2 regions of the Streptomyces sp. NPDC008317 genome follow, and region 2 is predicted to be linked to the other one. Evidence: riboswitches for the same ligand, from Rfam matches in the RefSeq annotation. Region 2 holds a riboswitch; the other holds the start of a gene.

Region 1 (4,472 bases), on a different contig from region 2:
GTTCCCGGAAGGAACACCGTGAACACCGCAGCCCACCCGGTCGCGACCGGCACACCGGCCGCGAACACCCGTGACGCCGACGGCATGGCCGTCGCGTCCTTCCTGCTCGGCCTCCCCGGCCTGCTCGTCCTCAACCTCGTGCTCGGCCCGGTCGCCATCGTGCTGGCCCTGGTCGCGATCAGCCGCGGCACCCAGCGCCGCGGGCGCGCGCTGCTCGGCTTCGCCCTCGGCGTCGCCGACCTGCTGGTCGTCCTGGCGCTGACGATCGCCCACCACGGCGTGATCTGGCAGTTCAGCTAGGGACTGTCGATCCGCCGATCCGCCGATCCGCCGAACAGAGCGGGCCCTCCCGCAAGGGAAGGGCCCGCTCGGCGTTCGGGGGAGTCCGGTCCAGGACCCGGTTCGGGTCGCGGGCGCTAGCTCAGGTCGATGCCCGGGTAGAGGGGGAAGCCCGCGAGCAGGTCGGTGGCGCGCTTGGCGACCTGCTCCGCCACCGCCGCGTCCAGCACGTGCTTCGCCTTCGACAGGCCGCCGCTCTTCGCGGGCGCGGCCGTCGTACCGGACAGCACCGTGTCGATCAGGCCCGCGATCTCGTCCATCTCGACCGCGCCGAGCCCGCGCGTGGTGAGCGCCGGGGTGCCGATCCGGATGCCGGAGGTGTACCAGGCGCCGTTCGGGTCCTGCGGCACCGAATTGCGGTTGGTGACGATGCCCGCGTCCAGCAGCGCGGCCTCGGCCTGGCGGCCGGTCAGCCCGTAGCCGGAGACGTCGATCAGCACGAGGTGGTTGTCGGTGCCGCCCGTCACCAGCTTCGCGCCGCGGGTCAGCAGCCCCTCGGCGAGGGAGCGCGCGTTGTCGACGACGGCCTGCGCGTAGTCGGCGAACTCCGGCCGCGCCGCCTCCGCGAGCGCCACGGCCTTCGCCGCCATGACGTGCGGCAGCGGGCCGCCCAGCACCATCGGGCAGCCGCGGTCGACGTGCTCGGCCAGCGAGTCGTCGCACAGCACCATGCCGCCGCGCGGGCCGCGCAGCGACTTGTGCGTGGTCGTCGTGACGATGCTCGCGTGCGGCACCGGGTCGAAGTCGCCAGTCAGCACCTTGCCCGCGACCAGACCGGCGAAGTGCGCCATGTCCACCATGAGCGTCGCGCCGACCTCGTCCGCGATCTCCCGCATGAGACGGAAGTTCACCAGCCGGGGGTACGCCGAGTAGCCCGCCACGATGATCATCGGACGGAATTCGCGGGCGGTGGCCCGTACCGCGTCGTAGTCCAGCAGACCGGTCGCCGGGTCGGTGCCGTAACTGCGCTGGTCGAACATCTTGCCCGAGATGTTCGGGCGGAAGCCGTGGGTCAGGTGGCCGCCCGCGTCCAGGGACATGCCGAGCATCCGCTGGTTGCCGAATTCGCGGCGCAGTTCCGCCCAGTCCCCCTCCGACAGGTCGTTGACCTGCCTGACGCCCGCCTTGGCCAGCGCCGGGCTCTCGACCCGCTGCGACAGCACCGCCCAGAAGGCCACCAGATTCGCGTCGATGCCCGAGTGCGGCTGTACGTAGGCGTGGTCGGCGCCGAACACGGTCCGCGCGTGCTCGGCGGCCAGCGACTCGACGGTGTCCACATTGCGGCAGCCCGCGTAGAAGCGGCGGCCGACGGTCCCCTCGGCGTACTTGTCGCTGAACCAGTTGCCCATCGCCAGCAGCACGGCGGGCGACGCGTAATTCTCGCTGGCGATCAGCTTCAGCATCTCGCGCTGGTCCGTCAGCTCGTTCGCGATGGCGTCCGCGACGCGCGGTTCGACCCCGCGGATCACGTCCAGCGCGCTGCGGAAGGCGGTTGAGGCGGTCGAGGCGGTGCTGGCAGACGGCTCGGAAGCGGCCATGGGAGTCCTCCTGATCGGAACGGGACGGCCCAGGCGCACGGCACTTCATCGCTTCCAGCGCGGGCCGCTTCCCGATGGTTGAACCCATCCCAGCGCGCCAGTCACGGCCCGTCGCCGAGCGTACCAAGTCCCTCGGGGGCGCGTACCGCGCGTCGGCCTGGTGAGACGGTTCCGCACACCCCTGCCCGCCCGCGTGCCCGCCCGCCGGTGCCGGGGCCGCTCGCGCGGGGCGTCGAGAGGCGTCTGTTTGGATGGGGGCGAGGCTCCGGTGGCGGGGTCCGGAAGCCGTGGGGAGCAGCATGGATGCCGTCGGATCGCCCGTGAGGACCCGTGTGAGCGAAGGGGGCACGGGGGTGATCGAGCTGGACCGTCCGGGGGCGCTGAACGCGCTGGACCTGACGATGGTCCGGCTGATGACGCAGGCGCTGGAGGGGTGGCGCGACGACGCGGCCGTACGGTCGGTCGTGGTGCGCAGCACGTCGCCCAAGGCGTTCTGCTCGGGCGGTGACATCAGGGCCGTACGGGCGGCGGCGCTCGCCGGGGACGAGACGGCGGTGAAGACGTACTTCACGGCCGAGTACGGGCTCAACGCGATGATCGCGCGGTACCCGAAGCCGTACACGGCGCTGATCGACGGTTACGCGATGGGCGGCGGCCTCGGCATCTCGGTGCACGGGTCGGCGCGGGTCGTGACCGAGCGGGCGGCGCTCGCCATGCCGGAGACGGGGATCGGCTTCTTCCCCGACATCGGCGCCAGCTACTTCCTGCCCCGGCTGCCGGGCGCGGTCGGCTGGTACCTCGGGCTGACCGGAGTGCGCGTGTCGGGCGCGGCGGCCGTGGCGTGCGGTCTCGCCACGCATTACGTGCCCGCCGCCGAACTGCCCGCGCTGGAGGCGGCGCTGATCGGCGACGACGGCACGGACCTGGCAGGGGCGCCGTTGGCGCGGTACGTCGGCGCGCCGCCGTCGGAGCTGACGGACCACCTCGCCGCGATCGAACGCTGCTTCGCGGCCCCCGACCTCGGCGAGGTGTGGGCGCGGCTGGTGGCGGAGGACGAGGACCGCGCGTGGGCGGACGACACGCTGGAGGCGCTGCGCCGTGCGTCGCCCGCGAGCCTGGCGATCACCTTCGACCTGCTGGCGCGCGGCGCCCGCGCGGAGCTTGAGGAGTGCCTGGCGGACGAGCTGGCATGGGCGTGCGCGACGGCGTTCACCCCCGACTTCGCGGAGGGCGTGCGCGCGGCGCTGGTCGACAAGGACCGCAAGCCGACCTGGTCAGCGACCCTGTAGCTCATTATGTGAGATACGGGTGTCATGATGTGGACGACGGGCGTAGCGTGACCGCTGAACTCGCCGTGCCGCGGCGGGAGCTGACGGCCCGAGGGCCGGGGAACGGAGTGCCGCGCCATGCCGAGGGAATGGGACGCCAAGACGTACGACTCGCTTCCCCTGCCGCACCTCGGCTGGGGACGGCGCACGCTCGGGCGGCTGCCGCTGGCCGGTGACGAGCGGGTGCTCGACGCGGGCTGCGGCACCGGCCGCGACACGGCGGGCCTGCTCGACCTCCTGCCGCGCGGCCGGGTGGTGGCCGTGGACGGCTCCGTCCGCATGCTGGAACAGCTCCGCGAACGCCTCGCCGGACGGCTGGACCGTGTCGAGGTCGTCCACGCCGACCTGACGCGACCGCTGCCGTTCGACGGCGAGGTGGACGCCGTCTTCAGCGTCGCCGCCTTCCACTGGATCGCCGACCACGCGGCGCTCTTCACCTCGCTCGCCGGACGGCTGCGCCCCGGTGGCCGACTGGTCAGCGAATGCGGCGGCCGGGGCAACATCGCGGCCGTCAACGCGGCCGTGGCCGACGTCCTGGGCGGCGCGCCCGACGTCTGGGACTTCGCCGGGGTCGAGGACACCCGGCGGCAGCTCGCCGACGCCGGGTTCACCGGCATCGAGGTCGGCCTCCGGCCGGACCCGGCCCGCTTCGAGCCCGGCGACCAACTGGAGTCCTACCTCGCCACCGTCGTCCTCGGCGCCCACCTCGACGGCATGGCCGACGACGACCGTGAGCCCTTCGTCAAGGCCGTCGCCGCCCGGCTCGCCGAACCGGTCGTGGACTACGTACGCCTGGAGATCGCGGCGACACGGGCGTGAGGGGCGGGGCCCGGCCGGGAGGGGCCGCACACGGGCCCTGTACGCCTGTTCCGCGCGTGTCTCCCGGCGGCCCCCCTGCCCCGGAGCCGGCGCCCCGCCACAGCCGGGCGGTACGGGACGCGGTCCGGTCGGGGGAGCCGTGAGGGGGCCGGAGCGGCACTCGCGCGCAGGCGCTCGAAGTCGCTGAACCGGTTGAGTTGAGCAGCGTCATGGGGCACCATGGGAGTCCGTCACACAGGGTGCGGCGACGTTTCAGCGTTGTTAAGGTGTGTGCCGATCGCATCCGAGCACGGCCCGCGCGGGCCCTGGCACCTTGAGGCCGAGTGAGCCCTGTGAAGCGTCCCACCATCGCCGACATCGCCGACGCCGCGGGCGTGTCCAAGGGCGCGGTCTCGTACGCGCTGAACGGCAAGGCCGGGGTGTCGGCGCAGACCAGGGCCCGGATTCT
Region 2 (4,472 bases):
GGCGAACGCGAGGGCCTCGTCCGCGGCGCTCTCACCCGTGTGATCGACACCGTGGACTACCACGAAGCGCCAGAATCAGAGGTAGCCGTGGCCGCGGCCGCCATCGTCGCGGCGCAGTGTCCCGGGGGTGAGCCTGCTGATCCCGTTTATGGGCCGGAAGAGCTCCTTCCTGATCTCACCGGCCTGCGCGATCTGGCACGTCAGGCCCTCGGCCGTGTCATGACCGAGCCGTCCGATCTGATGGAGCTGTGGGCCGAGCCGAGTGGCGCCTCCTGGCGCGCGAACGTCCGCCAGTTGCAGAACGTGCTCCTGCCACAGCCTCCTGGAGAGCAGTTCAGCCTGATCTGACCGACCGCGACCGCTACTTGAGTCCTGCCTGAAAGGCCACCATGAGCTGGGATGTGCTCCTCCTCCGCTTGCCCGACGAGGTCACCTCGATGCACGAGCTTCCCGACGACTACTCGTCGGAACCGCTCGGCCGGCAATGCGACGTGCTCGCGGCTGTCACCCGGGCCGTTCCCGAAGTTGATCTCTCGGACCCCACGTGGGGCGACCTGTCCGGCCCCACTTGGTCCATCGAACTCAGCATCGGCTCAGAAGACCCGGTGGACTCGATCATGCTTCACATTCGGGGCTCCGGCGACGACGTGCTGGCACCCGTCTTCCGCCTTGCAGAGGCTCTGCGGTGCAAGGTGCTCGATCTCGCCGAAGGGGACCTGATCAATCCGGGACAGACGTCGGGCTGGCACACCTTCCAACAGTTCCGTGACGGTGTGCTCGGATCCGCTCAGTGATGCCGCCCGGCCGGATGATCACGTCCAGTGAAGGCGATGGGGATTCCCAACCCCTATGGCTCAGCGACGAGCCGGCCGCAGCCGGGCTGTGGGCTCGGATGCACGCCGAACACAGAGGCTCCGGCCAGTGGCCCCTGCTGCTGGACGCGCTCGACCCCGAGGATGCCGAATTCCGCCCCTGGGGATCGGGCGAGGTGTTTCCAGAGCAGATGTCCGCTGCCACGGGCCACGACCCAACCGCCCTTCTCGCGAAGTGGTGGGCGACGTATACCGCCGTCGATGAAGACGACGACATGCTGTCGGCCGATCGGCGCCTCGCCGTCACCGCCCCCTTCGAGCAAAGCTGGCCCGGACGCGCACCCAGCCGAGAAGCCGTGTTGAGCGCTGACCAACTGGCCGCCGAGTACGCCGAGGTGTTCCTTTCCGACCACCCCAAGTCGCGTCTCGGGCTGGTCACCGCCGCATCCGGCGCAGAAGCCCTCACAACGGCAGGATGGTCCGGTCCCGCCAACTACGACAACGACACGGCGAAGTTCTCCGCGATCGTCGGCGACTGGGAGAACCGGTTCGGCGCCCGTGTCGTCGCTGTCGGCTTCTCCACCCTGCATCTCAGCGTCGCAGCCCCACCCACAACTGAGGAGGACGCCCTCCTGGTCGCTGCGGAGCACTTCGCCTTCTGCCCTGACAACATCTGGCAGGGCAGACGCCCGTACACACTGGGCGCGTACGCTGAGCGGCTCACCGGTGTCCACAACTGGGACTTCTGGTGGGACTGAGGCCCCTCGCTGACACCTTGCGCGGGAAACGATCAACCTTGCCGCGGGAAGCGATCTTCACGGGCGCCACGTGTGCCTGATCAGAGGTATTCGTCAACACCCCACAACAGGGCCGTTCCTGGGCGATTTCGGGAACGTTTGACGGAATCCCGCCGATCTTCATGATCGGACGGGATTTCTGTCGTTTTACGGGGTCCGTTCGAGATGGTTCAGGGCGGCGGAGTTTTTCAGGGCGGCTTGCGGTCCCGGCCCGGCACCGGCGATACGGGGCGGGGGCGGCGGGGGCGGATAGAGTGCGGGTGGGCCGTGACTGGCGCTGAGGTGGAGTACCACCGGGGAGCGGCCTGACGCATACGTCGGTGCCGTGCGCCTGGGCGAGTGGACTGAACACGCCTGGAGGCAACGGTGGCATCGACACATACCGCGCGGCTCATGGACGGGGCCGGTCTGGCCCGGCGCATCATGGGGGAGACCGCCGCCAAGGCGTCGATCCTTGCACGGCGCACAGGATTCGCACCGTGCCTGGCGACGGTGCTGGTGGGTGAGGATCCCGCGTCGGTGACGTATGTGCGGATGAAGCAGTCGCGCAGCGCGAAGGCCGGAATCCTGTCGCGCCATGTGGCGCTTCCCGCGCGGACCAGTACGGCGGAACTCGTGGAGACGCTCGGCGCGCTGTCGGCCGACCCCGAGGTGCACGGCATCTTGTTGCAGCATCCGGTGGGCCCGCACATCGACGAGCGGGCGGCGTTCGAGGCCATCGCGCCGGAGAAGGACGTCGACGGCGTCACGGTCAGCTCGTTCGGCGCGATGAGCTTCGGTCTGCCGGGGTTCGTGTCGTGCACGCCGGGCGGCATCATGCGGCTGCTGGAGGAGTACGAGGTCGGGCTCGCGGGGAAGCGCGCGGTCGTGGTGGGCCGCAGCGCGATCCTGGGCAAGCCGGTCGGGATGCTGCTGCTCGCGAAGGACGCGACGGTGACGTACTGCCACTCGCGTACCGAGGACCTGGCCGCGGTGGTCGCGGAGGCGGACGTCGTGGTGGCGGCGGTGGGGCGGGCCCGGCTGATCCGGGGTCAGGACATCAAGCCGGGCGCGGTGGTGATCGACGCCGGGTACAACGCGGGCAATGTCGGCGACGTGGACTTCGAGACGGCCCGCGGTCGTGCGCGGCTGATCACGCCGGTGCCGGGCGGGGTCGGGCCGATGACGATCGCCGTGCTGCTGGCGCAGACGGTGGACGCCGCCGCACGCCAGCTCGGGGTGTAAGGGCCCGGGACCGGGACGGGCCGCCGTTGCCGCGGTGTTGAGCGCGGCCGACCTGCGCCGATGTCCGCTTGAGGGGCAATTGTCAGTGGTGGGTGGCAGGCTGTGACCGTGACCAGGACTCAGTACTACACAGCGACCACGCTCGACGGATTCCTCGCCGATGAGGCGAATTCGCTCGACTGGCTCTTCGAGGTGGACACCGAACCCGGAGAGCCGTTCGAGCGCTTCATGGCGGGCGTCGGGGTGCTGGCGATGGGTGCGACGACGTACCGCTGGGTGCTGGAGCACGAGAAGGTGGTGGACCGGCCGGAGGAGTGGCGGCGCTGGTACGGGGACCGGCCGTGCTGGGTCTTCACGCACCGGGACGATCTGCCCGCCGTGCCGGGGGCGGACATCCGCTTCGTCCAGGGCGACGTACGGCCGGTGCACGCGGAGATGGTGGCCGCGGCGCGAGAGGGGAGCGGTGGCAGCCGCGGCTACGGGGAGAACGTGTGGCTGCTCGGCGGCGGCGAGTTGGTCGGGAACTTCGCCGACGCCGGGCTGTTGGACGACATCATCCTCGGCGTCGCGCCGGTGACGCTGGGAGCGGGGGCGCCGCTGCTGCCCAGACGGCTGGACGGGGGGCGGCTGCGGTTGACGGACGTGGAGCGGGTCGGCCAATTCGCCTATCTCACGTACGAGGTGGGGCAGCCGGTGACGCCGTCCGCCGGTGGGGGCGGGGGTCAGCCGAGCGCGTAGGCGATCAGGGTGAGGGTGACCATCGAGAGCAGGGTGGTGAGCAGGACGGTGTCGCGGGGGAGGTCGGTGGGGAGCCGGTATTCGGAGGCGAAGATGAAGGCGTTCTGCGCGGTGGGAAGTCCGGCGCACAGGACGACGGCGAAGAGGGCGTGGCCGGAGAGGGCGAAGGCGTAGCGGGCCAGCAGATAGGCCAGGAGGGGGCGGACGACGGTCTTGAGGCTGGCCAGCAGGCGGCGTTCGGTGCGCGCGGCCGGGGTGGGGCGGGAACGGGCGTGCAGCGACATGCCGAGGGCGAAGAGCGCGGAGGGAACGCCCGCGCCGCCGAGCAGTTGGACGGGGGAGACCACTTCGGCAGGGGCAGTCCGGTGGCGGCCGCCGCCAGGGCCGTGGCGGAGGCGGCGATCACCGGGTTGCGGAAGGGGAGTCGGAGCATGCGCCGCCACAGCGCGCCGACGCCGCGGAGGGTGTCGAGGTCGATCAGGACGAGGATCAGCGGGGTGACGAAGAGCATCTGGAAGAGCGCGGCGGCCACGATGAAGGACGTGTCGTGCAGGACGTGGACGGCGACCGGGATGCCGAGGTTGGCGGAGTTGACGTAGGACGCGCACATCGCGCCGATCGCCTGGTCGGCCTGGCGGTGCCGGAACAGCTTGCGGCTGACGGTCAGTGCGCGTGGCGGACCCGGGGGCGGCCGTATCGGGCGGGTCGAGGAGGGAGCGGGGACGGCGACTCATACGTGTGGCCTGGGTCACATCTTGGGGTGGGGGAAATAATCCGACCGCCGAAAGAGCTTGATGTTTCAAGATCTTATGAGGGGGTCAGCATGGCGTCGAAGGTGTCGACCAGTGCGTCGGGCACGGCGGTCAACGCGGCGCGGGGCGGGGAGAATCCGCTGCCGGCC

The links. A riboswitch is a leader RNA that binds a small molecule or an ion and turns the genes downstream of it on or off. The one in region 2 is predicted to bind ZMP and ZTP.
Region 1: linked by a shared signal. The riboswitch ahead of ACFY9V_RS26305 (glycine hydroxymethyltransferase) and the one ahead of ACFY9V_RS20985 (bifunctional 5,10-methylenetetrahydrofolate dehydrogenase/5,10-methenyltetrahydrofolate cyclohydrolase) in region 2 are both predicted to bind ZMP and ZTP.

The regions. Positions count from the first base shown of each region.
Region 1 is NZ_JBIBFQ010000008.1:397,627-402,098, forward strand. It holds gene ACFY9V_RS26300 (DUF4190 domain-containing protein) at 85-300, shown strand; gene ACFY9V_RS26305 (glycine hydroxymethyltransferase) at 417-1,877, opposite strand; ZMP/ZTP riboswitch at 1,898-1,992, opposite strand; gene ACFY9V_RS26310 (3-hydroxyisobutyryl-CoA hydrolase) at 2,210-3,166, shown strand; gene ACFY9V_RS26315 (methyltransferase domain-containing protein) at 3,284-4,024, shown strand; gene ACFY9V_RS26320 (LacI family DNA-binding transcriptional regulator) at 4,357-4,472, shown strand, end outside.
Region 2 is NZ_JBIBFQ010000006.1:188,665-193,136, reverse strand. It holds gene ACFY9V_RS21000 (DUF4259 domain-containing protein) at 1-348, shown strand, start outside; gene ACFY9V_RS20995 (hypothetical protein) at 390-794, shown strand; gene ACFY9V_RS20990 (DUF4253 domain-containing protein) at 893-1,570, shown strand; ZMP/ZTP riboswitch at 1,867-1,953, shown strand; gene ACFY9V_RS20985 (bifunctional 5,10-methylenetetrahydrofolate dehydrogenase/5,10-methenyltetrahydrofolate cyclohydrolase) at 2,003-2,833, shown strand; gene ACFY9V_RS20980 (dihydrofolate reductase family protein) at 2,942-3,571, shown strand; gene ACFY9V_RS20975 (AEC family transporter) at 3,556-3,918, opposite strand; gene ACFY9V_RS20970 (hypothetical protein) at 4,379-4,472, opposite strand, start outside.